Regions from separate parts of the Arthrobacter sp. BC5 genome, predicted to be linked through region 2. Evidence: riboswitches for the same ligand, from Rfam matches in the RefSeq annotation. Region 2 holds a riboswitch; each other region holds the start of a gene.
The links. A riboswitch is a leader RNA that binds a small molecule or an ion and turns the genes downstream of it on or off. The one in region 2 is predicted to bind cyclic di-AMP.

Region 1: another riboswitch for cyclic di-AMP. It lies ahead of AC1MFI_RS18740 (C40 family peptidase); the one in region 2 lies ahead of AC1MFI_RS03670 (LysM peptidoglycan-binding domain-containing protein).
Region 3: another riboswitch for cyclic di-AMP. It lies ahead of AC1MFI_RS14015 (LysM peptidoglycan-binding domain-containing protein); the one in region 2 lies ahead of AC1MFI_RS03670 (LysM peptidoglycan-binding domain-containing protein).
Region 4: another riboswitch for cyclic di-AMP. It lies ahead of AC1MFI_RS07000 (M23 family metallopeptidase); the one in region 2 lies ahead of AC1MFI_RS03670 (LysM peptidoglycan-binding domain-containing protein).

Annotation. Positions count from the first base shown of each region.
Region 1 is NZ_JBWXPX010000002.1:235,248-242,668, forward strand. It holds gene AC1MFI_RS18725 (transglutaminase TgpA family protein) at 1-951, opposite strand, end outside; gene AC1MFI_RS18730 (DsbA family protein) at 1,290-2,042, shown strand; gene AC1MFI_RS18735 (cytochrome c oxidase assembly protein) at 2,150-3,127, opposite strand; gene AC1MFI_RS18740 (C40 family peptidase) at 3,413-4,324, opposite strand; cyclic di-AMP (ydaO/yuaA leader) riboswitch at 4,327-4,547, opposite strand; gene AC1MFI_RS18745 (heparan-alpha-glucosaminide N-acetyltransferase domain-containing protein) at 4,978-6,162, shown strand; gene AC1MFI_RS18750 (SURF1 family cytochrome oxidase biogenesis protein) at 6,430-7,257, opposite strand.
Region 2 is NZ_CM155273.1:838,141-845,561, reverse strand. It holds gene AC1MFI_RS03680 (glycoside hydrolase family 6 protein) at 163-1,422, shown strand; gene AC1MFI_RS03675 (hypothetical protein) at 1,485-1,721, shown strand; cyclic di-AMP (ydaO/yuaA leader) riboswitch at 1,835-2,016, shown strand; gene AC1MFI_RS03670 (LysM peptidoglycan-binding domain-containing protein) at 2,020-2,940, shown strand; gene acs (acetate--CoA ligase) at 3,052-4,989, opposite strand; gene AC1MFI_RS03660 (ABC transporter permease) at 4,980-5,843, opposite strand; gene AC1MFI_RS03655 (aliphatic sulfonate ABC transporter substrate-binding protein) at 5,840-6,880, opposite strand; gene AC1MFI_RS03650 (ABC transporter ATP-binding protein) at 6,971-7,421, opposite strand, start outside.
Region 3 is NZ_CM155273.1:2,984,821-2,992,241, reverse strand. It holds gene AC1MFI_RS14020 (PQQ-binding-like beta-propeller repeat protein) at 685-1,755, shown strand; cyclic di-AMP (ydaO/yuaA leader) riboswitch at 2,134-2,313, shown strand; gene AC1MFI_RS14015 (LysM peptidoglycan-binding domain-containing protein) at 2,373-3,176, shown strand; gene AC1MFI_RS14010 (DsbA family protein) at 3,509-4,201, shown strand; gene AC1MFI_RS14005 (cytochrome c biogenesis CcdA family protein) at 4,201-5,085, shown strand; gene AC1MFI_RS14000 (GntR family transcriptional regulator) at 5,695-6,456, opposite strand; gene AC1MFI_RS13995 (hypothetical protein) at 6,671-7,177, opposite strand; gene AC1MFI_RS13990 (cytochrome c oxidase assembly protein) at 7,273-7,421, opposite strand, start outside.
Region 4 is NZ_CM155273.1:1,513,735-1,521,155, forward strand. It holds gene AC1MFI_RS06985 (FecCD family ABC transporter permease) at 22-987, shown strand; gene AC1MFI_RS06990 (ABC transporter ATP-binding protein) at 990-1,913, shown strand; gene AC1MFI_RS06995 (siderophore-interacting protein) at 1,910-2,962, shown strand; cyclic di-AMP (ydaO/yuaA leader) riboswitch at 3,124-3,342, shown strand; gene AC1MFI_RS07000 (M23 family metallopeptidase) at 3,346-4,572, shown strand; gene AC1MFI_RS07005 (diacylglycerol/lipid kinase family protein) at 4,622-5,620, opposite strand; gene AC1MFI_RS07010 (SGNH/GDSL hydrolase family protein) at 5,703-6,485, shown strand; gene AC1MFI_RS07015 (MarR family winged helix-turn-helix transcriptional regulator) at 6,584-7,162, shown strand; gene AC1MFI_RS07020 (glucose-1-phosphate adenylyltransferase family protein) at 7,185-7,421, shown strand, end outside.

The sequences.
Region 1 (7,421 bases), on a different replicon from region 2:
TTCCCATCGTCGGCCGCTGAAGTCCTCGAGGGTCACCGCTCGGAGGTATAGGGGAATATCCGAGTTTGTGGAGTAAGCGATCCGCCCGAAGCCTGTGGGATTGCGCAGGTCGTTGCCGAGCGTCACTGCCGGATTGAGGCCGGTGGCGTTGCCCCATACGTTGAGCCGCGCGCCCTGCGGGAAGGCGCCGGAGTTGAAGCCGGGTACGAACAGCGGCAGGATCACGGCCACGGCGAGGGCCGCCGAACCGATGACGGCGCTACGCCCCGCGAAGCCAGAGGAGGCCCGCGCGCCGCATGATGCGAGCCGGTTCTCGCGCCACTGCGCGGTCGCGAGGAGCAGCAGGTAGGCGAGGGAGGTGGCGACGAAGGCGAACATCCCGACGCCGTTCGGCTTCACGATGGCCGGCGCGACCAAGACGGTGAGGAGCCCGAGGCCGCTGGCTGCGGGCATGCGCATCGTCGCCGCGAAGAGGTCCACGATGATGGTGATGAGCCCCAGGGCTGCGCACGTGATGAGGAAGATCCCCGGGCCGGGCAGCACGGGAGCCACCTGAGAGACGACCGTCTCCTCCGCCTCAGCAAGGAGACGCCGGAGCTCGAGCGAGGTGCCTGGCCCCGGCATGACGCCGAGGATGCTCTGCCGGGGGAAGAACTGGGCGGTGAGGGCTCCGACAAGCGCGAGCACCCCCACGAGGGCGCCCAGCACTCCATTGAGGCGCAGGGCCCGCGTCAGCGCCATCGCCAGCAGCACCGGGACGAGTGTGCGGACCACGGGGCCGAGCCACGTCCAGGGCTCCACGACGCCGTTGAGGCTCGTCGCGGCGGCGAGCACAGCCAGGAGGGACGCGCCCGTGACAGCCCAGTGCCAGGGATCAGCAGAGGGTGCTGGCCGTCGCGACGAAGATGCGTGCTCGGTAGCAGGAGTGGGGCGGGAAAGTGTTGAAGTCATGCCGTTCCCCTCAGGGTGGAACCGCGGCCGGAGCGAGGTAACTCCAACGGGCCGGCTGCGGCAAAAAAGCGGTCCTATGAATGGTGCCCGGCAAGTACCATGCACCTGAGGTTCGAGCAGCACCGACTATGACACTGTCCCATATCGTTCCAAGCATCCTAGAAGTGTTGAGGTCTTGTCGGAAAACCATGCCCCATAAATGGTTCACGGTACGATGTATTTGATGTGCCACGGTGGCGGCATCTCGGAACGGGACGTTCCGATACATGACCCGTCCGGCTCCGCGAATAGGAAGATCTGTTCGACGGTGTCGGGTGTGACAGGATCGGCACCTTTTTATGAATCCCTGGTTTGCGGCAATGATTCCTCTGTCCATCATCCTGGTGCTGGGTTCGATTGCCTTCTTCATCGGATTCAAGGGGTACCTGTCGAACGACCGCGATGAGACCGGCCGAGATCCCGAGCCTTCGCTTCCATCCTTGAGCTCCTCATCGGGTTTTCAGGCAGAGTCCGATACGGCCATGGCCGACCGTGCAGCACAGCAGGCTGCCCTGCGGGACGCGATCATGGCCAGTGACCGTCTGATTGCGCGTGCATCTCACGAGCGGGCTGTCCTGGTGCAATTCATCGACCTTTATGCGCCGGGCAGCATTTCTGTTCAGGAGTTCCTGTCCAACCTCCGCACGGATTACTCGCGGAGGATCACCTTCGTCGCCCGTCACCTGCCCAGCAATGATCAGGCGCTCCTCGGCGCGGCAGCTCTTGAGGCAGCTGACCGTCAAGGTTGCTTTTTTCCCTTCCTGGAAGCACTCACCCTTGATGCGGACGCCCAGGAATTGCCGCGCATGCACACCCGCCTCACCATCGACGCCTATGTGGCTGTTGCCCGTGAACTCGGACTCAATACAGGCCGGTTCGAAGCCGACATGACCAGTACTGAGGTGCAATCACGCATTGAAGCCGACCGGGCCGAAGCCACGCCCGTCGGCGTGAGCCGGGCGCCGGCACTGATCCTCCTGGATGACCAGAACCATAATGCTTTGACGTCTCTCGAAGACTTCCGCGAAGCTGTTCGATTCGTTGCAAGCTAGGAACAAGGCTTCTCTCGATGCCGCCCCAGACGGACGGGTAAGCGGAGCTCACAGCTCACCTCACGACCAATGACGTATGGGCGCAGCGCTCACACGGGACAACACGCCTATCGCTGGCGGTCGTGGCGTGCAGCGCGTTGCCTGAGCTGCTCGAGGTAGTCGTTGTAGGCGTCGAGTTCCGGTGTTCCCTCCAGGTTGTGCTTCCGGTCGATGGCCCGCGATGTCACGGTGTCATCGCGTTGCCAGCGCACCATGATGATCAGCAGCATCAGCACCGACGGCAGCTCCCCATAGGACCAGGCCAACCCGCCGGCGATACCCTGATCGGTCATCGGATCAACGTCCCATCCCGCGGGCAGAGTGCCGAAGAAGTCGACGACAGGTGTGGTAGCCATCATCAGGACGACGCCGAAGAACGCATGCAGCGGCATTTCGGCGAAGATGTCGAGGAACCGGCCGAAGTGGGACTGCTTCACCGGCAGTGGGTCCGTCGATAGCACGGGGACGGTGAAGAGCACACCGGAAATCAGGAACAGCAGTTCCAGGGTGATGTGCCCGTACCAGGACGGCAGCATCGCGTCGGCGATACCGCTGAGGTAGACACCATAGAAGCTGACGAGGAAGACCGGGATCATGAACGCCGGATGGAGAACAATCCGGGCGGACCTCGAGCGCAGTCCTGCGTGGGCGAGCCGGAGGATCGGGCGCCCGAGTCCACGGTGCGGGGTTGCCCGTAGCAATAGGGTGCCGGGCCTCCCTAGTACCAGAAGAGGGGGAACGGCCATCATGAGAGTCAGCTGCTGGAACATGAAGACGGAGAAGATGCGGAGCCCGTAGCCCTCGACTCCTGCGCCCATGGTGATCATGATGATAATGCAGCCCGATAGGAAGATTGCCGTCCGCCATACCGGCCAGGACCGACCAGTGGACCACAGGCGGATGGCGCCGGCTAGGTACAACAGGCCAAGCACCAGGGCGATGGCAGGGATCAGCGGGATGGGTTGCAGTGTCGGCGCCAGGTAGGTCGCCCATGTCGGTGGGGCTTCGGGTATCCAGACCGGCCCGCTAACCCACGGATTATTCACTGATGTCCAACCATCCCAACGTCACGGTCTCGCCTGTGATTTAGCGTATCGAGCCCGGAGCGCCACATACGGCACTCAATGCCATCCTGCCCAGAAACGGAAGCAGAAGCATAACGAGCGGTACCAGCAGTTCGTGCCGGACCTTCACCCTGACCGTCATCCAAGCAGGTAGCGACGGGAGCGCAATAAAGAGCCGAGCGCGCATTGAAATAGCGGCAAGCACCCCCGTCCAGGGCACTTGCCGCTACCTCAGCTTAGATCGACCACCTGACTGAAGGGGTGGGGTTAGCCGCTAACCCGCACGAAAGAGGATCCGGCGAGGTCAGACAGGGGGTGCTCCATGGTGGCGTTGATGCCGTTCATTCCGCTGCTGATGACCTTGCCGCCGCCGACGTAGATGGCGACGTGGCCCGGCCGGATCACGAGGTCACCGGGTGCTGGGGTGGCGACGACAGTTCCGAACTGGAAGAACTGCATCGGGCCGAGGTCTCCGACGTTCTTGCCGATCGAGCGCAGGGCCCGCTCGACGAGGACGGTGCAGTCCTGGGTTGAACCGATCTGGGCATAGGCCGAGGCGACCAGGGCTGCCCCGACACCACTGGCGGCGACGGTGGGCTGCGACGGAGCGGGCGTGATCGGAGCGATTGAGGCCGAGGTCAGGGAAATTCCTGCAGGCGCTGCTGCAGGAGCAGGTGCTGCGGCCGGTGCACTGTAGAAGACCTGGTTGGCAGGTGCGGCAGCCGGAACCGTGGCTGCGCTGACAGCAACACTGGCAGCGGCGCCGCCGGAGAGCTTGATCTGCTGGCCCGGGTAGATGACCGAGGCGTAGGACAGGCCGTTGCTTGCCAGCAGTGCGTCAAGGTTCACGCCGTGCTTGGCAGCGATAACGCCCATCGTGTCACCGGAGGCAACCGTGTACACGCCGGCAGCAGATGCTGCAGGAGCCTGAGCGGGTGCAGGTGCAACGGTGGCTGCGGGAGCCTGTACAGCAACAGCGCTGGAGGTGTCCTGCGTGTAGGTCCCCGCCTGGGCAGCGGGGGCTCCGACAGCGAAAACGAGGCCGCCGGTAGCAGCTGCAATGATGGCCGGCTTGCCCAGCGCCGCAGCGCCGGTCTTCGCGGAATACGACAGGCCCTCGAGGGCGATTGAGTGGGTGACGACCGCGCGGTGGCGCGCAGGAATGGATGAACGTGACATGGTGATTGCCTCTCCCATGCCTGCGGGGTGAGCTGTCGGGTTCGGATGGGAGTCACCCGGCCGTCGTTCAAGCCTGTGCATTCCTGCAGTCGCGGACGCTACTTCAGGTCGTGCCTAGGTTGTCGGATCGACTTAACCCCAAGGATCATCGCACTCACGTGCTGTGACCCGGTGGAAACGTGGTTCCCCCGTCCCTGCCAACTGGGTTTTACGAACGGGTCCCGGAAGCAGTGGCAGGGCTCGGCATTCTGCGCGGGAGGATGATCTCGACGGGTGCCGGGATCACTTGAGGAGAATACCTCAGGGCGGTATCAATAGTCACGTTCAGGTAACGCAACCCGGCGTGTTGTGCAACACGCCGTTAGAAGGGCCGCGAAAGAGGCCCTGCAGAACTGCCAACCGCGCTGTTCGCTCGGACGCCCTCACCGCTGACTCCGACCTACATGCGAACCCTAACTCGCCCGAGCACCAGCTTGGTTTGAGTATGTCGACTCGACCCGGGACCACCAGAACGGTCTGATTGAGGACCGGACTATCGTTTGCTTTGATGACCACGTAGGTGTCGTCCCGGCGATGTCCGTTGTTCATGAAGCGCTCTGAGTGGCTTCCCGACGGGTCAATGGTGGCGCGGGACACTGTGAGACTATCTGGAAGTGCATACGAAGCTTTTCCCAGGGCGATTGACCGGAATCGATGCAGCTCGCGGAATTGCTCTTTTTGGCATGATGAGCACCCACATTTTTCCGCTCTACTCACCAGGTACCAGCAATGCAACGTGGATAGCGCTCGTTTTTTCCGGCAGGGCATCAGGTCTTTTCGCCGTTGTTGCGGGAATCGGGCTCGCCTTCCTGACGGGTGGAAGCTCGCCGCACCGAGATGGGGCCCTCGCTGCAGATCGTAGGGGCATCGTCATCCGCGCGCTCATCATCGCTCTGACTGGGTTGGTACTCGGCGGAGTGGAGACAAACATTGCGATCATCTTGTTCCACTACGGCATCCTGTTTCTCGTCGCCCTGCCCTTCACAGGTCTGCCGTTCAAGGCTTTGGCTGCATGGGCTGTTGCTTGGACACTGCTGTCACCGGTTGCCGCGTACCTTCTGCGGCCACTGGTGAGGGAAAATGTAGACCCGTCCTCGTTGGGTGCGAACCCGACCTTTGAACACTTTTTCGAACCCCGGACACTTTTTGCCGACGTCTTTCTCACGGGTTACTACCCCGTCCTGCAATGGCTAAGTTTCGTCCTGATCGGTATGGCCATCGGCCGCCTCAACCTCCGACGCCTCGGCGTCCAGCTAGGACTGCTTGGTGCAGGACTCACAACGGCCATCATGGCAAAGCTGATCAGTGCCGAGCTGCTCGGACGCGGAGGCGGGCTACAAGCCCTTTTGAGGACGCCCGACGGAAACGCCTACCCCCTTGAAACAATGCTCAACGTAGGCCTTACCGGGATCAACCAGTCCGGGTCGTGGTGGTGGCTCGCCGTCAGCGCACCGCACTCGGGCGCACCGCTGGACCTTCTGCATGTAGCCGGATCAGCCACAGCCACGATTGCTATCTGCTTCCTGGTGACACGCAAGTACCCGAACCTACTCCTGCCGTTGTCAGCGACCGGGGCCATGACGCTGACGCTGTATTCGCTGCATATAGCCGTCATGAGCGCGGCCGGCCAACTGAATCCATCACCCGATGCAGTGCAACTGTTCTGGGTACAAGTGGTGATTGCGGTAGGGCTCGGCATTTTCTTCCACCGGTTGAAGGTCCGAGGTCCTCTTGAGCTTCTCATCTCGGGTGCGGCAGGTGCTGCCCGGAAAGGTGACTGGAAGCAAAACAGTCTGTGAGGGCAGGGCTTGATCTAAGAGGAAACGGTCGTGACCGACTTCATGAGTGACACGATCAGACGCCAACCGGCGGCGACGGAGCACGCTGGGTGATGGGGTGGAAGATGCTCTGAACGCATTCGGCACCACTTTCGTGGACGGTTTTGGGAGAACCACTTACTGATGAACGTTGCCAGACGGCACGCGCTGTCTATTGGACAGTTTCATCCAAAGGATGGCCCACAGTGTTGACCAGGAGAGCAGGAGTGGCGGGTTGGGGGCGACTTACTAACGGATGCCCTGCGAATCGAGGATGGCGTCCTCTTCCTCCTCGGAGGAGGGGCGACGACGCTGGCGGACCGGGCGGTTTACAGCAGTCCCGTCCTGCTCGGCGTTGATCCTTCGCTGCTGCCGTGCCGCGTACCCCAAGCCGATGAAAACCAGCACTCCGAACGCAAACCACTGCAACGAGTAGGAAAGATGCGGTCCCTCATCGACCGAGGGCTTCGGGGCAGCAACTGGTGTCTGTGCTGCTGCTGGCTGTTCGAGTGCCAAGAGCCCGTAAGCAGCACCCTGCAAAGGGTAGTCCACCCTTTCCGCGAGGGCAGGAAGATTAATCGACGCAATCTGCCCCTCAGGGGCGCCACGGTTCACGGTTGGCTCACCCGGCTTCATTCTTGCGGTCACCTCGACCTGGCCAGCGGGTGGTGCCGGTATCTCGTCGGGTCGCCCGGGCTTGGCGTTGCCAATGGGCAGCCAACCGCGATCGATAATCACAGCTGTTCCGTCCTCGAGCTTCAAGGGAGTGAGCACCTCGTAACCGGGTTGTCCGTTCAGCGGCCGGTTTCGGGCGACCGTCTGGTTCGCGACGTCGTACGTACCCGTGAAGGTGATGGGCGTCCACTCTCGGGTCGGGTCAAAACTGTCAAAGTCGTTCACCCCCGGCACGTAGCGTTCCGGCGCAGCGTCGTAATTCGCTTCAATGCGCCGGATGTCCTCCACCACCGCCTCACGGCGCTCCAGTTGCCAGCGTCCAAGTCCCACACATCCCGCGGCAAGCACGATGACCATTGCGAGCCACCCCATCCATTGAGCGGAGAATAGGAAGCGATACATCTAGTACATCTCCAATAAAGATCTAAGGGTCAAAGAATGTTATCTTGAGGCAAATTTAGCCCCACAATGGCACCTGAGCTGAACGAATAACAGCTACTGCGAGTTGCCGTGACACCGGCAGGCGGTGCTCCGCTGACGGAGCGCAGGATCGTGTAGCCGTTCCC
Region 2 (7,421 bases):
AAGCAGTCAGTGCACTGAGGACCTTGACAAAGCCGGGAGCACACCAAAGACTGACCGTGGGAGCGCTTCCACGGGGATGGACCAGCGCTCCGCTACCGGGCGATCACGCCAACCACCACCACATGAGGAGCAATGATGCTCAGCATTTCCAGGACGTGTGCAGTGACCCTTGCAGTAGCAGGGGTTCTGGTCTCCACCGCATTCTCCGCCCTGCCGGCCTCTGCCCAGGGGTCCAAGGACGGTCCGGAACAGGGAGCGGCTTCGTCCGCCACCGAGTTCTATGTCCCGATGAAGAACCACTACCACCAGGCCCAGCGCCAGATCGCAGAGTTGAGGTCTTCCGGTGACCGCGCGACCGCCGACAGCCTCAGTGCCATGGTCTCGGCCCCCCAGGCGGTCTGGGTCACGGGCAGCGATCCCGCCACCGTCACGCAGGAAGTGCGGACCACCACGCATCGCGCGGCAGGCAAGGGTCAGGTGCCCGTGCTCGCCGCATACAACCTGCCCTTCCGCGACTGTTCGCAGTACTCGGCCGGTGGTGCGACCGATGTCGCCGGCTACAAGGCCTGGGTGGACGCGCTCGCCGCGGGCATCGAGGACAGGGCGGCCCTGGTGGTGCTCGAGCCGGACGGGCTCGGCATCATCCCCTGGAACCGCGGGCTCGACGGCAACCTCGAGTGGTGCCAGCCGGCAGAGGCGAACGCCGGGACCGCGGCGGCAGAGCGTTTCGAAATGCTCAACTACGCGGTGGACCAGCTGAAGGCGCTTCCCAACACCAGGGTGTACCTCGACGGGACGCACAGCGCCTGGCTGGGCACCGGTGAGATCTCGAGCAGGCTCGTGAAGGCCGGCGTGCAGAAGGCCGACGGCTTCTTCCTGAACGTCTCCAACTACGAACTCACCGAACGCCAGTTGAAGTTCGGTAGCTGGGTGTCGCAGTGCATCTACTACGCCACCGAGATCGACCCGGGGGCCTACGGGTCCTGTGGCAGCCAGTACTATCCGGCGTCGCCCACCGACTTCTCCACCTGGGGACTGACGGACGCCTGGTACGCGCAGAACGTGGCGGGCGCGGCGAACGCGCCGTCGAACGACGAGCTTGCGCACTTCGTCATCGATACGAGCCGCAACGGCAAGGGCCCCTGGGTCCCCACGGCCGCCTACCCGGACCCCCAGGTCTGGTGCAACCCGCCGAGCCGCGGACTGGGTTACCTGCCCACGTCCGATACAGGCAACCCGCTGGCCGACGCTTTCCTGTGGATCAAGGTGCCCGGTGAGTCCGACGGCGAATGCAGCCGCGGCCTGACGGACAACGGTGGAGTCGATCCCGAGTGGGGCCGGGTGGATCCGGCTGCCGGAGCGTGGTTCCCGGAGCAGGCCATCGACCTGATCAGGAACGCCAGCACGCCCGTCCGGCCATAGCAGGGCTGGGTGTGCGCGGTCCCATCGGGCCGTGCACACCCGTCTGCACCTAGGGTGGTGGCATGGAAACCTGGAAGTCGGCGCAGCGCGTGCAGGAGCGAAGGCTCTGGCATACGCTCTTCTGCGTCGGCGTCGTCCTGACCGTCACCCTGGCAGCGAGCATCGTCGTGGCCGCCGAAAGCGGATCCCCTGCCGTCCGCGCCTGGTTCTACGTCCAGCAGTCCGTGCTGCTCGTCCTCGGCGCGGGTGGGACCGCCGTCGCCTTCCGCCGCTGGCGGTCGTTCCGCGTGCGCGGGTAGGGTACGCGCCGTTATGCGAATGTGACAAACCGGCGGAGCGCTGGTTATCGTCTTCGAGTGCCTCCGTCCATGTGGGGCGCTCCCGGACGGATTGCCGAGCCCTGCCGCCGATCGGGACACGTTCGCAAACACGAAGGCAGGGACGGGGGAACCACAGTTCCAGTGGACGTGCAGGATCACCTGCCATCGTCCTTGGGGTTAAGTCGCACCGCATCGCCTACCCGCTGATGCTCGCGGCCGGGTGACTCCCATCCGAACCCGACAGCTCACCCCGCAGGCATGGGAGAGGTATAGAACCATGTCACGAAAGATTTCTCCGGCGCGCCACCGCGCCGTCACCGACGGCAACCTCGCGCTGCAGGGACTGTCCCGCGCCGCGAAGACCCACGCCACCACCGTGGGCCGCCCCCTTGCCATCGTCGCCGTCACGTCGGGCCTCGCGCTCAGCGCCGTCGGCACCGCGCACGCCGGCTCGTACACCGAGCAGGGCACGACGGCGGCACCCGCCCCCGTCGCAGCTCCTGCCGCTCCCGCAGCTCCCGCAGCCGCTCCCGCAGCTCCCGCAGCCGCTCCCGCAGTCGCGGCTGGTGCAACCCACACCGTCGTCGCGGGTGACACCCTCGGTGGTATCTCCGCTCGCCACGGGGTGGACCTGACCGCCGTCCTCGCGGCGAACGGGCTCTCCCTCGCCTCGATCATCTTCCCGGGCGACAGCATCACCATCCCCACCGGCGGTGCGGCTGCCGTGCAGGCGGCATCGGTATCGGTTCCCGTGGCTGTCACACCGGCCGCGCCGGTCCAGCAGGCAGCGGCCGTCGCCCCGGCACCGGCTGTGTCCGCGGCTCCCGAGTCGGGCGTCTACCTCGCCTCGGCGGCCATCACCCCGGTGGCCTCCTCCAGCGGAGTGGCCGGTACCCTCGTCGCGTCCGCACAGGCCCAGCTGGCAGCCGGATCGATCCAGGACTGCACCGTGCTGGTCGAGAAGGCGCTGCGCGCTGCCGGCATCTCCGTGGGTGACCTCGGTCCGGCACAGTTCTTCCAGTTCGGCGCCACGGTGGCAACCCCTGCACCGGGCGACCTCGTCATCACCGGTGGCCACGTGGCCATCTATGTCGGCGGCGGCCAGGTCATCAGCAGCGGCATGAACGGGTCGAACCTCACCATGCAGCACCCTCTCTCGGACCTCGCGGGAGCATCCTTCGTTCGGGTGGCGGGCTAGCACCGGAACGGACCACACACGGGAAGCGGCAGGTGCTTGGACGGGGCACCTGCCGCTTCCTTCTCCGTTAACCGACCCCCATCCAAGGAGCCTCTTCGGCCGACCGCCTCGTCAGCGCCGCCCGGCCAGGACGTCCTGGATGCCGGGGATGCACCCCTCGTTCTGCAGGGACGTGGTGTCCCCGAGCGCGGAGCCCTCGTAGAGCTGCGTCAGCAGGCGCCGCATGATCTTGCCGGACCGCGTCTTGGGTACATCGGGCACGACGACGACGGCGGAGGGCCGCGCGATCGGCCCGATGGCCTTCGCGACGTGGGCACGCAGCGTGGACTGGACGTCCGCCGTCGGATCCGCGCCCGCGGCGAGCACGACGAAGGCCGCGATGGCGTGACCCGTCAGCGGATCGGTGATCGGGCAGGCCCCGGCCTCGGTCACGAGCGGGTGCGCCACGAGCGCCGACTCGATCTCGATGGTGGACAGGCGGTGTCCCGAGACGTTGATGACGTCGTCGACGCGGCCCAGGATCCAGGTGTCGCCGTCGTCGTCGTAGCGCGCGCCGTCGCCCGCGAGGAACCAGCCCTCGGCGGCGAACTTCCGCCAGTAGGAGTCCAGGTAGCGCTGCGGATCACCCCAGACCGTGCGCGCCATGGCCGGTCCGTGGCGGTCGACGACGATCAGCCCCTGGACGCCGGGAGGAACCGGGCGGCCCTCCTCGTCGACGATCCGGGTACTGACGCCCGGAAGGGACCTGGCGGCGCACCCGGGCTTGAAGTCGGAGTCGGTGGGGCTGGGGGAGAGGACGGTCGCGCCGGTCTCGGATTGCCACCAGGTGTCCACCACAGGCACCTCGTCGCGGCCGAGGTGCCTGCGGAACCAGCGCCACGCCTCGGGATTCACCGCTTCGCCGACCGTGCCGAGCACGCGGATGCTCGAGAGGTCGTACCCGGACGGGACACCGTCCGGGAACCAGCCCATGAGCGAGCGCACCAGGGTCGGGGCCGTGTAGTAGCTCGTGACGCCGTAGCGCTCGATGATCTCGAAGTGGCGTCCCGGGTGCGGCGTGTTCGGGGTGCCCTCGAAGAGGACCTGCGTGGCACCGTTGGACAGTGGCCCGTACAGCTCGTAGGTGTGCGCGGTGACCCAGGCGAGGTCCGCGGTGCACCAGTGGACGTCGCGGTCCCGCAGGGCCGGATCGGGATTGCTGAAGAGGTGCTCGAAGCTCCACGACGCCTGCGTGAGGTAGCCGCCGGACGTGTGCACGAGGCCCTTCGGCTTCCCGGTGGTCCCCGAGGTGTACATGATGAACAGGGGCGTCTCGGCGTCGAACGCCTCCGGTTCGTGGTGCGGTGACGCGGTGTCGACGACGTCGTGCCACCAGACGTCGCGGCCTTCGGTCCAGCTGACGTCGGAACCGGTGCGGCGCACCACGAGCACGTGCTCGATGGCGTTGGTGCCGGACACCGCGGCGTCGGCATTCTCCTTCACGGGCACGGCCGTACCCCGGCGGTACTGCCCGTCGGTGGTGACGAGCAGCTTGGCCCCGGTGTCCTCCACCCGGAAGCGCAGCGCCTCCGCCGAGAACCCGCCGAACACCAGCGAGTGCACGGCGCCGATCCGGGCGCAGGCGAGGGTGACCACGACCGTCTCGACGAGGACCGGGAGATAGATGACCACGCGGTCGCCCTTGCCGATGCCGAGGGCCAGCAGTGCGTTCGCGGCCCGTGAGACCTCGTCCTGCAACTGCGCGTAGGTGACGGTGCGGCGGTCACCCGGTTCGCCCTCGAAGTGCAGGGCCACGCGGTCACCCCGACCGGCCCGCACGTGGCGGTCCACGCAGTTGGCGGCGACGTTGAGCGTGCCACCGGAGAACCACTCGATGACGGGGACGCTGAGCGTCCCGTCCTCCTGGGGGGTCGCCTTCTCGAAGCTGTGCAGGGTGTCCCAGCGGTCCTGCCACTCGAGCCGGGCGGCCTGCTCGGCCCAGAACGCCAGCCGTTCGGCGTCGTCCTGAGGAGCGGCCTGCCCGTCCGGCGTCGTCGTGCCTACGCCCATCGGCGCACCGCCCAGCGCTCGGCGATGCCCAGGAGGGCGTCGGTGGTCTTGCCGATCACGGCGAGCAGGATGATGGCGAGGATGATGCGGTCCACACGGCCGTTCTGCTGCGAGTCCGTCAGCAGGAAGCCGAGTCCCATCGACGAGGCGATGAGTTCGGCCGCGACGAGGAACAGCCAGGACTGCGCGAGTGCGAGCCGCAGGCCGGAGAACAGGGCGGGAACGACGGCGGGGAGCTGCACCGTGGTGAGCAGTCGGATGCCGCCCAGCCCGAAGGCCCGCGCGGCCTCCACGAGGTTGCGGTCCACGTGGCGCAGCCCGAGGTAGAGCGTGGTGAACACGGGGAAGAACGCACCGATGGTGATCAGCGTGACCTTCGAGTCCTCGTTGATGCCGATCCAGAGGACCAGCAGCGGGACCCACGCCAGGGACGGGACCGCGCGGAGCGCCCCGACGGTCGGGGTCAGGAGGACGTCCGCGATGCGGGAGAGGCCCAGCAGTGCGCCGGCCAGGACCCCGAGCAGGGATCCGAGGAGGAACCCGAGGAGGACCCGCTGCGTGGAGATCAGGATGTGGGTGGCGAGCTGGCCGCGCTCGACGAGGTCCACCGCGGCCGCGAGGACCGACGCCGGCGAGGGGAGCTGCGACGGCCGGAAGAAGCCCGAGGCGGTGCTGAGGTGCCAGGCGAGCAGGATCAGCGCCGGGACGATGAGCCCGAGCAGCACGATGACCACGCGCCGTCCGGCCGCCCCGCGAACCCGCTGGTCGCGTGTGAGGGCTCCCTCCCCCGTCACGGACGACCCGATAGCCTCCATGCCCTGCTTGCTGATCGGGGTTGCGTGGTCAGCACTCATGAATCGGAACCGATGGTGGCGGGGTCCGCCTTCTCCACAAGCGAGGCGTCGAAGAGGGTATCGAGGGCCTCGTCGATCTGCTCCTGGCTCTGCACGTCACCGGTCTCCACGAAGACGGGACCGATCTTCTCGAGGACGCTGCGCTGGGCGTCGCCCGGCGCGGGGTCGACGTCGAGGTTGGTGCGCTCGATGATCACGGAGTTGGCCACGGCCTGGTCGATGCCCGCGACCCCCGCGAGGATCGCAGCGGTCTCCTCCGGGTTCTCCTTGGCCCACTCGCGTGCCTTCTCGTAGGCGTCGACCACGGTCTGGGCGACGTCGGGCTTCTCGGCCAGGAAGTCCTCCGTGGCGTTGAGGAAGCCGTAGGAGTTGAAGTCGATGTCCCGGAAGAACAGCTGGGCGCCGTCCTGCTCCGCAGCGGCCATGATCGGATCGAGGCCGGACCAGGCGTCGACCGCGCCGCTGGCCAGGGCCGCGCGGCCGTCCGCGTGCTGCAGGTTCTCGATGGTGACCTCGGACTGCTCCACGCCCGCGGCCTCGAGGGCCTGGAGGAGGAAGAAGTACGGGTCGGTGCCGCGGGTCGCCGCCACGGACTTGCCGCGCAGGTCCTCGACGCTCGTGATGCCGGAGTCCGGAAGCGCCACGAGGGCTGCCCATTCGGGCTGCGAGTAGATGTCGATGGCCTTGATCGGGGAGCCGTTGGAGCGGGCGAGCAGCGCGGCGGACCCGGCGGTGGATCCGACGTCGATCGCACCGGCCCGCAGCGCCTCGTTGGCCTTGTTGGAGCCGGCGGACTGCACCCAATTGACGGTGATGTCCTGGTCGGCGAGCTCGTCCTCGAGCCAGCCCTGCTCCTTGATGATGAGGCTCAGCGGGTTGTAGGTGGCGAAGTCGATGTTGAGCGTGCCGCCCTGGGTGGCTTCACCGGCCGCGACCGCCTCGGTGTCGGAGGCGTTCTCGCCGGCCAGGCAGCCGCTGAGGCTGAGCGAGAGTACGGTGGCGAGGGCGAGGGTGGGCAGGAGGGCGCGGCGGTTCATGGTGGTCCTTCGGTGGATGGTGCGAAAGGGGGAGACAGGATTGCGCCGCGGCGGGGCGACGGCGCCAGGGGGTGCGGTGGGAAGGCCGGGCTAGTGCCCGGTGACGCCGAGCAGGGAGAGCAGTGAACTGCGGAGCCTCCCGAGCTCGGCGGAGTTGCGGTCCCTCGGACGGGCGGCCGGCACCGTGACGAGTTCGGCGATGGTGGATCCCGGCTCGTCACCGTCGCCCCGTCCGAGGACGAGGATGCGGTCGGCGAGCTGGAGCGCCTCGTCGACGTCGTGCGTGACGAGCAGCACCGTGGTGGGCTGGGCGCGGTGGATATCGAGGAGGAGGTCCTGCATCTTGATGCGCGTGAGGGCGTCCAGTGCGCCGAAGGGCTCGTCGAGCAGCAGCACGCCCGGGTTCCGGGCGAGCGCACGGGCGAGCGAGGTGCGCTGGGCCATGCCGCCGGATACTTCGCGCGGTCGGTGCTTGGCGAAGGTGTCCAGGCCCACGAGCTTCAGCAGCTCGAGGACCTTGGCCTTGCCGGCGCTGGCGCTC
Region 3 (7,421 bases), 1.6 Mb from region 2:
TTAAAAGCAAGCTAGATACCGGAAGCCGCGAAGTGGAGGTCGGTGCGCGCCTGGACAGGTGATCATGCCGGTAGTGGCTACTGCATCCAGGACGTGCCCGCTGGGAATCGATGCGGAGCACTCATACGGCGGCGCGACCTCCTGGAGAGGCCGGCCCCTGTCGGCAAGGTCGGGCGGCCTGCAGGGTGCGACTGGAGCGTTCTATGCTTCCGGCGGCTGGGACTGCGGAATTAGATGCAGCGTTGTTCCGCGCTGATGGCTGCTCCTGCTGGGTTGAATGCCGTGCCACGCAAGTGTCAGCCGAATGCTGGCGGGCCCGCTCGATGCTGGGGGCTCCATGGTCGACAACGTCCTGCCCCAGGGCGTAGCGACGCTGACGCTTTAATCAGGCGGCGGCACACTAGGACCGGCCCAGACCCACCAGACAATGACGGAACAATGACGGAAAATGGGCATTTTTTGCCTGATGACAGATCAACAGTGCGTGGTAGCGTCACCTTGCAAATGTATAAACATAACCTCCGAGGAACCGTCGGGGTCGGCGTTTTGTTGGCCGTCCTGCTCGGTGCAACGGGATGCCTCCCAGCCCGCGAGCAGAGTGGTGCCCAGCGTGTTGATGTTGGCGAACCCCCCACGTCTGGATCCGACTCAACCACCCGTGAGGAATTGTTTCCAGGCTTTGATGTGGTTTCTGAAGTGAGGACCGACAGCACTCCCTTCGCCGTCAGGGAAACGTTCATCGGTTCTGCCTTCCCCCGGGACGGTCGCTCCACATTGAGCTTTTACGGCTTCGATGCCACCGGCACTACCTGGCGAGTCGACACCAATCCCACCTGCGTAGGAACAGCCCCGACACAGGTGCGAGGCGAAGCCGCAATTGTCATTCTGGACTCCAGTGCCCGCAGCGACGGACAGGGCGTGAGCATTACCGTCGCCACGGCGTTCTCCGCCGCAGACGGGGACGTCCTCTGGGGACCGACCGAAGTTCCCGGCCCTTCGCCCGGCGGCGGATTACTCTTTGCCAACACGCCCAAGGCGCTCACTAGCGAGCAACCCCCAGCGACGTTGCTCGATGCCGCATCAGGCGCAGTCGTGGACGAACATGCCGGTGCCGCTCTCTACGAGCACCATGGGACCGCGTTGACGGGCACCGCGGACACCTTCTTCGCCACCGACAGCCACTCCGGCGAAACACTATGGGCGTCCGCGGAACTAAGCCCCGGCCCCTCCGGTGTTAGCCCGGGGGCCAGCGCCCAGTACGAAGGCAGCTACGGACCATCTACCGGAGGTCTCGTAATCGTGGAATGGGCCGACCCTGCGGGGGTGGTTGCCCCTGTGTCCGTCATCCACGATCTCAGGACCGGTGCGCCACTGGGCAGGGTGGATGGAACTCCATCGGGTATGGCCACAGTGGATGACGCCTCACACACCGTGCTTTTCACCTCACAGCGCCCGGAGGGTGGATACACAGTGACAGCCGCGCGGCCTGGAGAGGGCCTTCTGTGGGCCAGGGAATTTGCCGGCCAAGCCCAGGTATCGGCCGCCGGCGCCGGGATGGTCTACGCCCAGGTCAACGGCCAAGCAGCCAGAATCGATCTTGATTCCGGGACGACCCTCGCCTCGGGCGAGTACATGCTTCCCCTGGCCATGCTTCCCGACGGCACCGCCTTGTTCCCCACGAATCAAAGCGGGACATATGCAGTTGCAACCCCTCGCGTAATGCCCGCTGACAGCCAAGGTGATTCAACTCGGTGACCGGACGCGGAAGCAGCCACTGCGGTTGCGGTGACCACGATAAGGGTCACGGTAGCGGTCACTTTCCGCTGGGCTAGCCCCCTCACCGGTTAGCGGTTCCCCGCTGAGCTAGCTGTACTGCCGGAGGAGCCGCCGCAAGAGGCTGGATGTCGCTGGTGGAGCAACGTGGCCTGTGCCGGCAGGGTTGACGCCGCGCGCGGGTGTTGTCCAAGAACGGGCCCGCCGCGCGAACCAGGAAGAGACGAGAGGAACAACCATCCTGCGGCCAGCTGACTGGCTGGCGATACGCGGCCCACAGCCTCCTCCCACAAATGTTCATACATTTATGATTTTCGGGTAGGTTGGTCCCCGTGCCGCTCATCTGGTTGCGGCGTCCTGGTTTCTTACCGAACTCTGCCGGAAACCGGGTCCACAGATCATCGAGGCAGAGGCGGGGAACCCAATTTTGCGGATTCCATGCGAATCCTTGGGGTGAAGCCGCGCGGACGCTAGGTCCGCCGGCCGGGTGACTCCTACCCGAACCCGACAGCTCACCTCGCAGGTATAGGGAGAGGTTATGTATGTCACAGTCAAGAACCCACGGACGGCACCGCGCGAGCACAAGCGCGCGCACCTTGGTGTCCGGTAACACCGTGCGTCAGGGATCTCGGATGGGACGCCAGGCGGCTGTCATTATTGTCGGCTCAGGGTTGTTGCTGACCATGGCCGCCCCGGCCCAGGCCAGCGCCACGGCATCCGGGACGTATAGCGGAACTTCGGCGCTTGCGTCACCGGTCAATCCGTCCTCCGGTGCTCTCAGCATGTCGGGGGCTGGAAGCGTCTACACGGTGCAGCCCGGGGACACCCTGGGTTTGATCAGCGCACGCCACCAGGTGGACCTGGAAACGCTCCTGGCCGCCAACAACCTCACCATCAGCTCCATCATCTACCCGGGTGACAGCATCAAGCTCGCTGCTTCCTCGGCTGGTGCACCTGCCGAGCAGTCCCGGCAGTACGACGCAGCCGGAATCCCGGCTCAGGTTCAGAGCGGGATAAGCGCACAGTCGGCAACCATCACCCCTATCGGTCAGGGCAGCGAGAGTGCTTCGACCTCGATCAACCAGGCCATCCTGGGATCAGCAAGGGCTCAACTCGGTGCGATCCAGGACTGCACCGTCCTGGGTGAAGTCGCTCTGCGGGCGGCAGGGATCCAGGGCGTCGGTGATGAATCGCCCGAGTCACTGATGTCCTACGCCACGCAGGTATCGGACCCGCAGCCTGGCGATTTCGTGTACTACGCCGATGGCGGCATGGGGTTTTCCCATAACGCGGTCTACCTCGGCGGAGGCCGCGCGATCCACAGCGGCTGGAATGGGAACCAAACCATCGAGGAGAGCGTGAACGTCGGTTCCGGTCCCATCTACTATCGGGTCAACGGCTAACAACTCATTCACCTCGCCGGCGGAACCAGCCGAGATGGTGCGCGACGTGCCCGGGTTCTCGACGAGGTGAATGAGTAGGACGTCGATCACGAGGTGGCGCCCACGCCCGGACCGAGCAACGGGCGCCACCTCGTCAGTCGATCCTGCCGGCTCAGGGCCCCTCAGGCTGCTCGGCCGAACGACTCCCCGCCACCGATGTGGCCTATCCCTTCCATACACACCGCCCTCCGCCAGCATCAGGAAAAGAGGTGGACCGGTCGTTACATCAGGAGCTCTTTATGTCATCAGGGCCACGTACGGGTTCCCGCCCGAGTCGCCACACCCTGCTCACCGTGCTTGCCACACTCGCGGTAACAACATTGGTGTTGCTCATCGGTTTCTTCATCACTGAAGAGCAAACCTCCCAGGGGCAGGAAGGATCTGCCGTGAGCGGTGTCCGGGAATCCGTTGGCCCCAGCGAGGTGGACCTGGATAAGTCCCGCCGAATAGACGGCGATGCGACAGCACTGGGGGCCGTTGATGCTCCGGTGGTAGTGGTCGAGTACGCCGATTACCGTTGCCCGTTCTGCGGGGTTTTCTCCCGGAACACGTTGCCCCCCTTGGTCGACAAGTACGTCGACGAGGGCCAGGTAAGGATCGAGTGGCGGGATCTGCCCGTCTTCGGGGAGGAATCGTTCCAGGCCGCGGTCGCAGGACGCGCAGCCGGGGAACAAGGCAAGTTCTGGGAATTCAACAAGGCAGTGTTCGCCGACGCCCCGGAAAGGGGTCATATCGCGCTTCCGCCAGAGGAACTGATCCGGATCGCTAAGAACGTCGGCGTGCCTGACATCGAACGGTTCACGGCTGACCTGGACTCGAAGGAACTGCAGCAGACAGTGACAGCCGACGCAGAGGAAGCCGCCGCCCTGGGTGCCACCGGAACCCCGACCTTCCTCATCAACGATGTGCCGCTCACCGGAGCTCAGCCACTGGAAGTCTTTGAGGAGATCATCGACGCGGCGTTAGCCGAAGCCGAAGCCCAGTAATGGTGATCGGCTACGCCGGTGCCTTCATCGGCGGGATCCTGACAATACTCAGCCCCTGCTCTGCCCTTCTCCTTCCAGCCTTTTTCGCCTATGCGTTCACGACGAGAACCCGCCTGATCGGACGGACAGTACTGTTTTATGCCGGGTTGCTCTGCACCCTTGTCCCACTGGGTGTCTTCGCCGGAACGCTAGGATCACTGGTCACCGCCGACCGTCCCGTCCTTGTCGCAGTGACCGCCTCGGTGGTCATCGTGCTCGGTGTGGTGCAGGTCCTCGGTGTGCCGGTGCCGGCGCTCATCCGCCCGAAGGCGCAAAGCGGTTCGACCGGCATATCGGTCTTCATCCTTGGCATGGCCTACGGCGTCGCAGGTGCGTGCACCGGACCCATCCTGGGCTCGATCCTGACGATCGCAGCAGCAGGAAGCAACGCGGTGTACGGCGGTATTCTGCTAGCCGTCTACGCGCTGGGCATGGCCCTGCCACTGTTCCTGCTCGCCTCCATCTGGGATCGCCTCGGCGTATCAGGCCGTCGCTGGCTTCGACCCCGACCCCTGACCATCGGCTCGTGGAGCAATTCCTGGGTCATGGTGGTTTCCGGGCTCCTCTCCATAGGAATCGGGATCATACTCCTTGCCACCGACGGCACGGCGGGCCTTGGCGGTATCCTCACCGTCACCGACCAGTTCCAACTGGAAACCACTGCCCGTTCCCTGACATCCCAGATCCCGAACACCGTCGTCGCCCTGGCGACGACGGCCGTGGTTATCGTTACCGCAACCGTCTATCTTCTAAAGACTCAGAAACGCACCCGTAGCGATGACCCCACAATCACCCATGACCCAGGGACACACGTACCTCCGCAAGAAAAAGACGGGAACCGATGACGATGACAAGCACACCCAGGATTTCCTTGGCGGCAGCGTTGAGGCAGTGGCCGGGACGGCGTTGGTGGGCCGTAGCGGCCGGGACGGTTGGCACCTACCTGCTCGTGGCGGTACCCACGGATCTGATTGACACCCCGCTCTTCACCCGGGAAGTGCCCCCCACGTGGTGGTCATTTCCGGTACTGCTGCTATCCGCCGTTCTCACCGGCCTGGTGCTGGCCACCTATGTTGCCCCGATGCGGTCAACGTCCGCTAAAGCGCACAGCCGGTTCGGTGCGGCAGGTGCTGTCGTCACCTTCTTCGCCGTGGGCTGCCCTGTGTGCAACAAACTGGTCCTCCTGGCCCTCGGCACGTCCGGTGCGATGCAGTATTTCGAGCCGATCCAACCCGTACTTGCCGTCGTATCCGTCGGACTTCTGGGATGGGCGTTCCATCAACGTGCGACCTCCGAAGACCGCTGTCCCATACGTCCTTCACAGAGCCCGATAGCCGAGCCGACTCCAAACGCACTGTCCACCTCCACCCCAGGGTCACCCCCACGCCGCCCTTTCGACGGATCGTGATACGAGGCTCATGGCCCGACGCTGCGGGCTCCAAACTCGTATCGGGTTATGCCTTGCATCCGAAGGACGTCGAAATTTCAACACGCTCACCCACGACGTAGCTGCGCCTGAACTCCAAGGACTGCGCCCGGTAGCAGCCAACCCTCTCTATCAGCAACAACGGTGCCCCGGCGCTACACGCCAGAAGACCAGCCTGTTCCTTGCTGGCCAGGACAGCCGAGAGGCTTTCCGTTCCACCGTCCAGCACAATGCCGCAGCGTCGATCCAGTTCGCCATACAGCGAGTTTTGGCTGAAGTCCGAGTCGTGCAGCGCGGAGGTGGTGTCCGCAGGGAGCCACACCTCATCAAGCCCGATGGGTTCTCCATCCGCCAAGCGAACGCGCGCGAGATGGAAGAATTCAGCCGTCGCGTCCATGGACAGCGCTGCCGCAACCGTCGAATCTTGAACAATGTTCTGCTCCAGCACAATACTGCTGTGTGCCATTCCTGATTCCCGGATGGAGGCCAGCAGGCTGTAGAGCGGGCCGTACGCGGTGCTCTTGCCCGCGACCACCTTCGGCATTCTCCCTGGGTGGGCACTAACATGACCGGCCTCACGCAATGGCCTCAATGCCGCCCGGATCGTCCCCCGACTGACACCGTAACGCTGTGCTAACTCCAGCTCGCCCGGGAAACTCCCATCGAAGGTGCCCAAGCGAATCTCGCGCAGCAACTCGGCGCTGACACTCTTCCACAACGGGCTGCTCGGGGATCTCTTCGTGTCAGAGACATCACTGTTGATCACCGGCACGTGCTCCTGAACGCTCATCCAACCTCTTACCGACGACCAATGCATGGAGAAAAGGTGCGAAGACGCAATGGAACCCGCGTCCGTTGTACTAGTCTTCGAGGCTACTTCACTCCAGGACCCTTGCGATGATACGCACGGACGGGCGATAAGTGCATCCGGGAAAATCAGGACGCAGTGACCGAGTTATCGAGGTGCCGCGCCGGTCGGGGTTCGACGGTGCAAGCAGGGACGGTCAGTGGCTGGTGCGGCCTCGAGTCGATGCGAGCACCGGGGGCAGTGCCCGGTCGGCGATCATGCCGGTGACCACTGAGAACACTGCCTTGTGCAGGACATCGACGGTTCGCTCTCCCGCGGGCCAGGTTGCCGGCGGGGCACCGACACCGGTGGCATTTTCGATGGTCTGGTCGAAGCCGAGGCGGATCACGGTGTGCCAGGCATTTGCATGTGTGCCGCGGATACCGGTGACCGCCCACACACCCCGCAGCGCTCCAAGGGTCGCGCCGGTGCCGTAGTGCATCAGGTGGTTCCACACGAAAGGCTTTGCATCATCACCTGGGTGCCGGCCGAGCAGGGTCAATAGGGCGCGAGCGGGCACGTAGGAGTTCGGGCGGTGAGTCATGGCCTGTTCAATTTTCTCGCCCACCACCATCACCGCCGCTCCGGCAAGTCCTGCTGCTGCTCCGGCAGCGGCCGCTGCGGCAATTCCATTCAAGCGTGAAGTCATCATGATCTCCTTCATCGTGTTCTTGTTGATCGGTTCGTAAGCCGGTTTGCGAGCCGGAGTGCCGGTTGTGCCGGCTTTTCAGTGGTGTTCAGGTGGTGTTCAGGTGGTGTTCAGGTGACTGTCCGGGCACCTGCCATGGGGCTCTGACGAGGGCGGGTGCTGCGGTGCCAGCCGGCGAGCAGCAGGATGATCAGTGCGATGTCCACGACGTCACCGCCGTAGTACATCAACTGCGCGCCGACCTCAGCGTCAGCGGCCT
Region 4 (7,421 bases), 680 kb from region 2:
CGCCGGAGCACCGGCGCGCGCATGGCAGCGGCAGGCGGCGCCGTCGTCGTGCTGTTCGCCGTGAACATCCTGCTCGGCACCTACACCGTGACCATCCCGGACTTCTTCCGCATCCTCGGAGGCGCCGACATCCCGGGCGCCAGCTTCATCGTGATGGAGAACAAGCTGCCGCGGGCCGTGATCGGGCTCCTGGTCGGCATCGCCTTCGGCATCGCCGGGTCCGTCTTCCAGACCATGCTGCGGAACCCCCTCGCGAGCCCTGACATCATCGGCATCAGCTACGGGGCGAGCGCCTCGGCGGTGACGGCGATCGTCCTCTTCGGCGCCGCCGGCGCCGCCGTGTCCTTCTCCGCGCTGATCGGGGCCATGGTGGTCGCTGCGGCGATCTACCTCATCTCGCGCCGCGGGGGAGTCTCGGGATACCGGCTGATCCTCGTCGGCATCGGCTTCGCGGCGGTGATGCACGCACTCGTGAGCTTCCTCATCACCCGCGCGGACCTCCGCACGGCGAGCGAAGCGCTGCTGTGGCTCAACGGGTCGCTGAACTCGAGCACCTGGGATCGCGTCACGGTGCTGGTCGCCTCCCTCGTCGTCCTGCTGCCCGCCGCCGCGATCCTCTCCCGCAGCCTGCAGGGACTCGAACTCGGAGACGACGCCGCCGCCGGCCTCGGCGTCCGCGTCGAGGCGGCGCGGCTGGGCCTCATGTCCAGTGCCGTGGCCCTCGCCGCCGTCGCCACCGCGGCGGCCGGGCCCATCGCAGCGATCGCCTTCCTGTCCGGGCCGATAGCGCGGCGCCTGCTCGGCAACCGTCCATCGCTGGTGATGGCCGCCCTCGTGGGTGCCGGAATCGTCCTCGGGGCGGATTTCGTCGCCGCGAACCTCATCCCCGGGACGTCGCTGCCCGTCGGAGTGGTGACCGGCGCGCTCGGCGCGCCGTTCCTGCTGTGGCTGCTCGCCACGGCGAACCGATCAGGCCAGGGAGGCTGAGAATGGCTGGACGCCAGGACCCCACGGTGCCGGACAGCCTGTCCGCTGCGGGGCTCACACTCGCGTACGACGAGCGCACCGTGGTCGACGGCCTGACCGTCGACCTTCCGGCGGGCAAGGTCACGGTGATCGTCGGCGCCAACGCGTGCGGCAAGTCGACCCTGCTGCGGGGCCTCGCCCGACTCCTCAAACCGGTCGCCGGCACGGTGGTCCTCAACGGATCGGACATCCATGCGCAGTCCACGAAGGCCGTGGCCCGCGTGCTCGGGCTCCTGCCGCAGACTCCGCTCGCCCCGGACGGCATCAGCGTCGCTGATCTCGTAGGGCGAGGGCGCTACCCCCACCAGGGTTGGTTCCGGCAGTGGACGCCGGAGGACGAAGCCGCCGTCGCGGACGCGCTCGAAGCCACGGACACGCTCGCTCTGGCCGACCGCAGCGTCGACGAGCTGAGCGGCGGCCAGCGCCAGCGCGTGTGGATCGCGATGGCCCTTGCGCAGCAGACGGGGATCCTGCTTCTCGACGAGCCCACCACGTTCCTCGACGTCACCCACCAGATCGAGGTGCTCGACCTCATCACCGACCTCAACCGGCGCTCCGGGACGACCGTCGTCATGGTGCTGCACGACCTGAACCTCGCGGCGCGCTACGCGGACCACCTGATCGCGATGCGGCACGGCCGGATCGTCGCCGAGGGGGTGCCGTCCGCCGTCGTCACCGAGGACATGGTCTCGAACGTCTTCGACCTGGCGTGCCGCGTGATCGAGGACCCGGTGTCCGGCACGCCCATGGTGGTTCCCATGAGTCGGCACCACGGTGCCGCAGCCCCCGTCCGTCCCCCGACACCCCCGGCCGGCCACGAGCCGCTCCGGGGCTACCGACCCAACCCGCAGGACACCGTTCCCGCCCACGTGGAGGCAGCATCATGACCGAAGTCAGCCAGCGGAATTCGCGGCGCACCACGGCGGACACCGAGCCCATGGTGCTGGCGTTCGACGTCGTCGTCACGGCGGTGCAGGACCTCAGCCCCACGTTCCGCCGCATCACCTTCGGCGGGACCTGCCTGGCGGCGTTCGGCGTGGCAGGGGAGACCCTCGATCTCCGGATCAAGATCGTCATTCCCGCGGCGGGGCGCGAGTGCCCCGACATCGCAGGGATGATGAAGCGCGGTGATTCGGCGAACTGGTACCAGCTGTGGCTCGGCCTCGAGGCGGAGGAGCGAGGCTGCATGCGCACCTACACCGTCCGCGAGTCCCGCTGCGGGGGCGCGCAGCCGGAGATCGACGTCGACTTCGTCATGCACCTCGACGCCGACGGGCGCGGTGGGCCCGCGTCGGAATGGGCGGCAGCGGCCCGGCCCGGTGACCGTGTCTGCGTGATCGGCCCCAACTCCTCGGCGGCCCAGTGCGCGACGGCGGGCGCCTACGGCGGGATCGAATGGAGCCCGGGACTCGCGCAGCACGTGCTCCTCGCGGGCGACGAGACGGCGGTGCCGGCCATCAGCGCGATTCTCGAGGCGCTGCCAGGGGACATCAGCGGTCATGCGTTCCTCGAGGTGCCGGACGGGCAGGACATCCAGGACATCCGGACGCGGTCGTCCGTCGCCATCACCTGGCTCGTGCGCGGGCGGCGGGGCCACGGCGAACTCCTCGAGTCGGCGGTCCGCGACGCCGTCCGGGTTCCGGGCTGGGTGTCGCTCTCGGGTCCGGAGCCGGTTGCGGGGGGACGCGAGCCCGAGGACGTGGACATCGACAGGACCATCCTCTGGGAGACACCGCAGCGGCTCGAGGCGGCGATCGTGAGATCGACGGTCAATCCCGGGCGCCTCCCGGGCAGCCAGCCCTTCTATGCGTGGATCGCGGGCGAGGCAGCCGTGGTGCGTGGACTGCGTCGCTACCTCGTACGGGACGTAGGGGTGGACAGGAAACAGGTTGCCTTCATGGGCTATTGGCGCAAGGGGCGCGCAGAGCTTTCCTGAAGCACCGACGGCGGCCGAAACTCAGGTTCTCCCGCGTCTTTCCGCAGGATTCCGATGCCGGAACGCAGTATCGCACGGATCATCCACAGGCTGGATAACGGAATTGTAACTACGCGTGTCCTCGCCTAATGTTTGACCAGTCAAAGCTGGTCCATGTGATCCAGGTCCGCACGCCTAACCCTGCCAGCGGACCGCCTGAACAACCTGTGGCAGGGGTGGAGGATCCACATTCCGGCGGCTCGTGCCGTCTTGGGGTGAAGCCCTCAGCACGGCGCGCCTCGGGTGCGGTCCTGCCGCCGTCCGAGCCCGCGCCGAGGGGGCCGAGTCAACTCTTGCTCAAATCCGACAGCTAACTCCGTGGGCGTCCTGAGAGAGGTATGCAGTTGACCCAGACGGTCCTGTCCGGGCGCCGTCGCGCGTCCGACGAGCGCGCGCACCACCAGCCGACCCCCCGCCGCTCTGCCCACGCCCCGCTTCCGAGCCGTCGCTCGCTCCGCGCCCAGGCGCATTCCTCCGGCCCGGCGGGTCCTGCCGTTCCTGCGACTGCAGCTACGGCATCCGCGGCCGCTCCCGGTGCACCTGCGGAGCACGGGTCCGCCTTCCGGGTACCTGCGCCGATCGCCGTCCTGCCGGCGCCCGTTCTGCCCGCCCCTCCCTCCGTGGTTCCTGCTCCCGGCGTGCCCGTTCCTGCAGTACCGGGCGGGCTCGGCACCGCGCCGGACCCGACCCGCCGTGAACTGCGCGAGAGGGAGAGGGTCGAGCGCCAGGCGGCCGCCGGTGCACCGATGCCCGAGGTCGCCGCGCCCACGCCGGCCGCCCCGGTACCCGACCTCCCCACCCGGCGGAGCGCTCGCGCGTCGGATCTGCGCGGGCGCCCACAGGCCCGGTCCGCACGGCGCGCAGCGGTCCGCTCCTCGACGCTCCTCCTGGCAGCAGCCGGGCCGACGCCGCTGGCCCGGCTGCGTGACAACGCAGCCACCGCCGGTATCGTGCTCGCCTCGGCGGGCCTCCTCATGGGGGCCGTCGCGCCGTCGGCCGCCACCACGCCCGCCGACGGCGTCGCCCTCGCCTCCGGGATCGCTCCGGCCGTCACCGCGCCGGCGGAGGCCACGGTCATCTTCGCCCTCGAGAGCGCAGGTCCGGCCGCTGAGGGGATCGCGCCGAGCATCGCCGATGCGCGGGCGCTCTCGGCCTCGCTGACACCCGCTGCGAAGGAGCGCAAGGCCTTCGGTGCTCCTGTGGACAACCCGGTGGTCGCCTCGACCTTCGGGTACCGCGTCAACCCCCTGGGCGGCTCCGCGTCCGAACTCCACACGGGTCAGGATTACGCCAGCGCGTGCGGCACGCCGGTCAGGGCGGCCGACGCGGGGACCGTCGTGGACTCCGGCTGGCACGCGTACGGCGGAGGCCAGCGCATCGTGATCGACCACGGCGACGGCCTGAAGACCACCTACAACCACATGAGCGCTCTCGGGGTCGTGGTCGGGGCCACGGTGCAGCGCGGCGACGTCATCGGCGCGGTCGGCAGCACGGGCAACTCCACCGGCTGCCACCTGCACTTCGAGGTCCTGGTCGATGACGAGAAGGTGGATCCGCAGCCCTGGCTGTGAGTACCCGGCGGGGAGCACGTCCCGGGCCGGGAGGTGCCGCCTCCTTCCGCTAGGGCAGGGGCTCGCTGACGACGGCGGGGTCCTTGTAGCCCAGCGGCATCCGGAGGCGGAGCGAGTCGGGCTTCATCTCGAAGGCCATGTGCGTCGCCTTGCCGAGCGGGTCGCCGTCGAGCTGCACCTCGAGCGGCTCGCGCAGGGTGACCTCTGCCGTGCGGCACTGGAAGTACTCGAGGGAGGGGTCCTTGCCCCTGCCGCGCGCGAACAGCTTGCCGGCAACGGCGAGCCAGCCGAGCTTGCCCTTCGGGGCGACGGTCATGAGGTCCATCAGGCCGTCGTCGATCTTCGCGCCGGGGAAGATCTCGAGGCCGCCCATGATCTTCCCGCAGTTTCCGCCCATCACGCTGCGGAGACGGCGCTCGAAGGGCCTGCCGCCGTCGATGGAGATGGTGGTGCGCGCCGGCCTGCCGGGGAGGTTCCTGATCCCGGCGTCCACATAGGCGAGCCAGCCCACCTTGTCCTTCAGCTCGTCACGCGTGTCGGACATGATGGCGGCGTCGTAGCCGATGCCGGCCATGACGAGGAAGACGTGGGCGTCCTGCGCCCGGTCCACGGTCACATGCACGACGTCGATGGTGCGTTCGGTCCCGCGGAAGGCGGCTTCGACGGCGGCATCCGGGTCGTCGACGGCGATATCGAGGTTGCGGGCCAGGAGGTTCCCCGTGCCGAGCGGCACGAGCGCCATCATGGTGCCGGTCCCGGCGAGCTCCTCGGCGACGCAGCGGACCGTGCCGTCCCCGCCGGCAGCGATGACGAGGTCCACCCCGGCGTCGAGCGCCTGGCGCGCCTGGCCGTGACCCGGATCGTCCGCCGTGGTCTCGATGACGAGGGGATCCTCCCAGCCGTCCTCGGCGGAGATGCGACGGACGGCGCCCTCCACATCGGAGGTGGTGGCCTTGATGGGATTGATGATGAGCGCGGCGCGACGGCCGCCCGATCCGGCGTCCGCGACCGCGCCGGCGGTCGCCTCGGATGTAGCGTCGGTGGGCATGGTGTCCTTCGTGCGGGTGTCAACGGGTGGGTGCGTCGAGCTTATCCCGGCGCCCTCCGGAGCCGAGGGTAATCTTTTGGACGTGACTTACACCTCTCGATACGTGGCCCTCGGCGATTCCTTCACGGAAGGGGTGGGCGACTGGGACCCGGAGTCCCCCAACGGCGTCCGCGGCTGGGCCGACCGCGTCGCCGAGCAGCTCGTCCTCGCCGACCCGTCCTGGGGCTACGCCAACCTCGCGATCCGCGGTAAGAAGATGCGCCAGATCCTCGACGAGCAGATCGACGCCGCCCTCGCCCTGGAGCCGACGCTCGTCACGATCTACGCGGGCGCGAACGACATCCTGCGCCCGCGCATCGACATCGACCTCCTCATGTCCCACTACGACGCCGGCATCGCCCGGCTCCGCGCGGCAGGCGCCGACGTCGTGCTCTTCACCGGATTCGACGCCTCGGGCTCCGCGGTCTTCGGGAAGACCCGCGGCCGCACCGCCGTCTACAACGAGTGGGTGCGCGAGATCGCCGACAAGCGCGCCGCCACGGTGGTGGACTACTGGCGCCTCCGTGAGTTCCAGGACTGGAGCTACTGGGACACGGACCGCATGCACATGTCCACGGCGGGCCACACCCTCATGGCCGCGCGGGTCCTCGAGGCCATGAAGGCCTCGCACCAGGTGGACCTGCCGGAACTCGAGGCCCGCCCGGCCCTGAAGCGGGTCGAGCAGTTGCGGGCCGACGCGCAGTGGGCGCGGGAGTACCTCACGCCGTGGGTGGGCAGGCGCCTGCGCGGTGTCTCCTCGGGTGACGAACTGGTGCCGAAGTACCCGGCCCTGGGCCACCCGCACTGGTCGTCCGTCAACGCCTGAGGGCCTCCGGAGGAACACGGCCCCGGGGCCGCCCGCAACCGTCGACGGGCAGGGGTGGGCCCTGCGGCGCCTGCCGAGCGGTATGCCAGAATGAGGCAATGGCGGCGCAATGGCTCACACCCGACGAGCGGCGGGCATGGCTGGCTCTCTACGCCTTGACGTCACTGCTCCCCGCGTCACTCGACGCCCACCTGTTCCGTGAGGCCCGCATCACCCTGTTCGACTACCACGTGCTGGCGATGCTGTCGGAGTCGGAGGGCACGTGCCTGCCGATGAGCGAGCTCGCAGCCCGTTCGACGGCCTCGCTCTCGCGTCTCAGCCACGTGGTGAAGAAGCTCGAGGGGCGGGGCTGGGTCACCCGGTCGCCCTCCGACGCGGACGGCCGCGTGACCACCGCGTCCCTCACCCCCGCCGGCCTCGGGATGCTGGCCGAGCTCGCGGTGTCCCACGTCTCCCAGGTGCGCTCCCTGGTCTTCGACGCCCTCGACGGACAGGACGTAGCGGACCTCGAACGGGTGGGTCGCAAGATCCTGCGCGGCATGGACAGTGCCCACTGGATCCTGTCCGACGGCGAGGCAGCCGCCGAGGACGCCCTGCCAGGCGGGGCCGCCGCACCCTCATCGGGCAGCGGGGAGCCGCTGCCTGCACTCCACCAGGCACACGACGCCGGGCAGTGATCCTGGCAGGACAGGACGGCAGATGAACCAGCACGCGCAGTTCCGGCACCAGCCACGGATCCTGGCGATCGTCCTGGCGGGCGGTGCGGGAGGCCGCCTCGGAGCGCTGACCGACCACCGAGCGAAGCCCGCCATGCCGCTGGCCGGCAGCTTCCGACTCATCGACGTCGCATTGTCCAACCTGCACCACAGCGGCATCTCCGACGTCTGGATCATGGAGCAGTACCAGCCGAAGACCATCAACGACCACCTCCGCAAC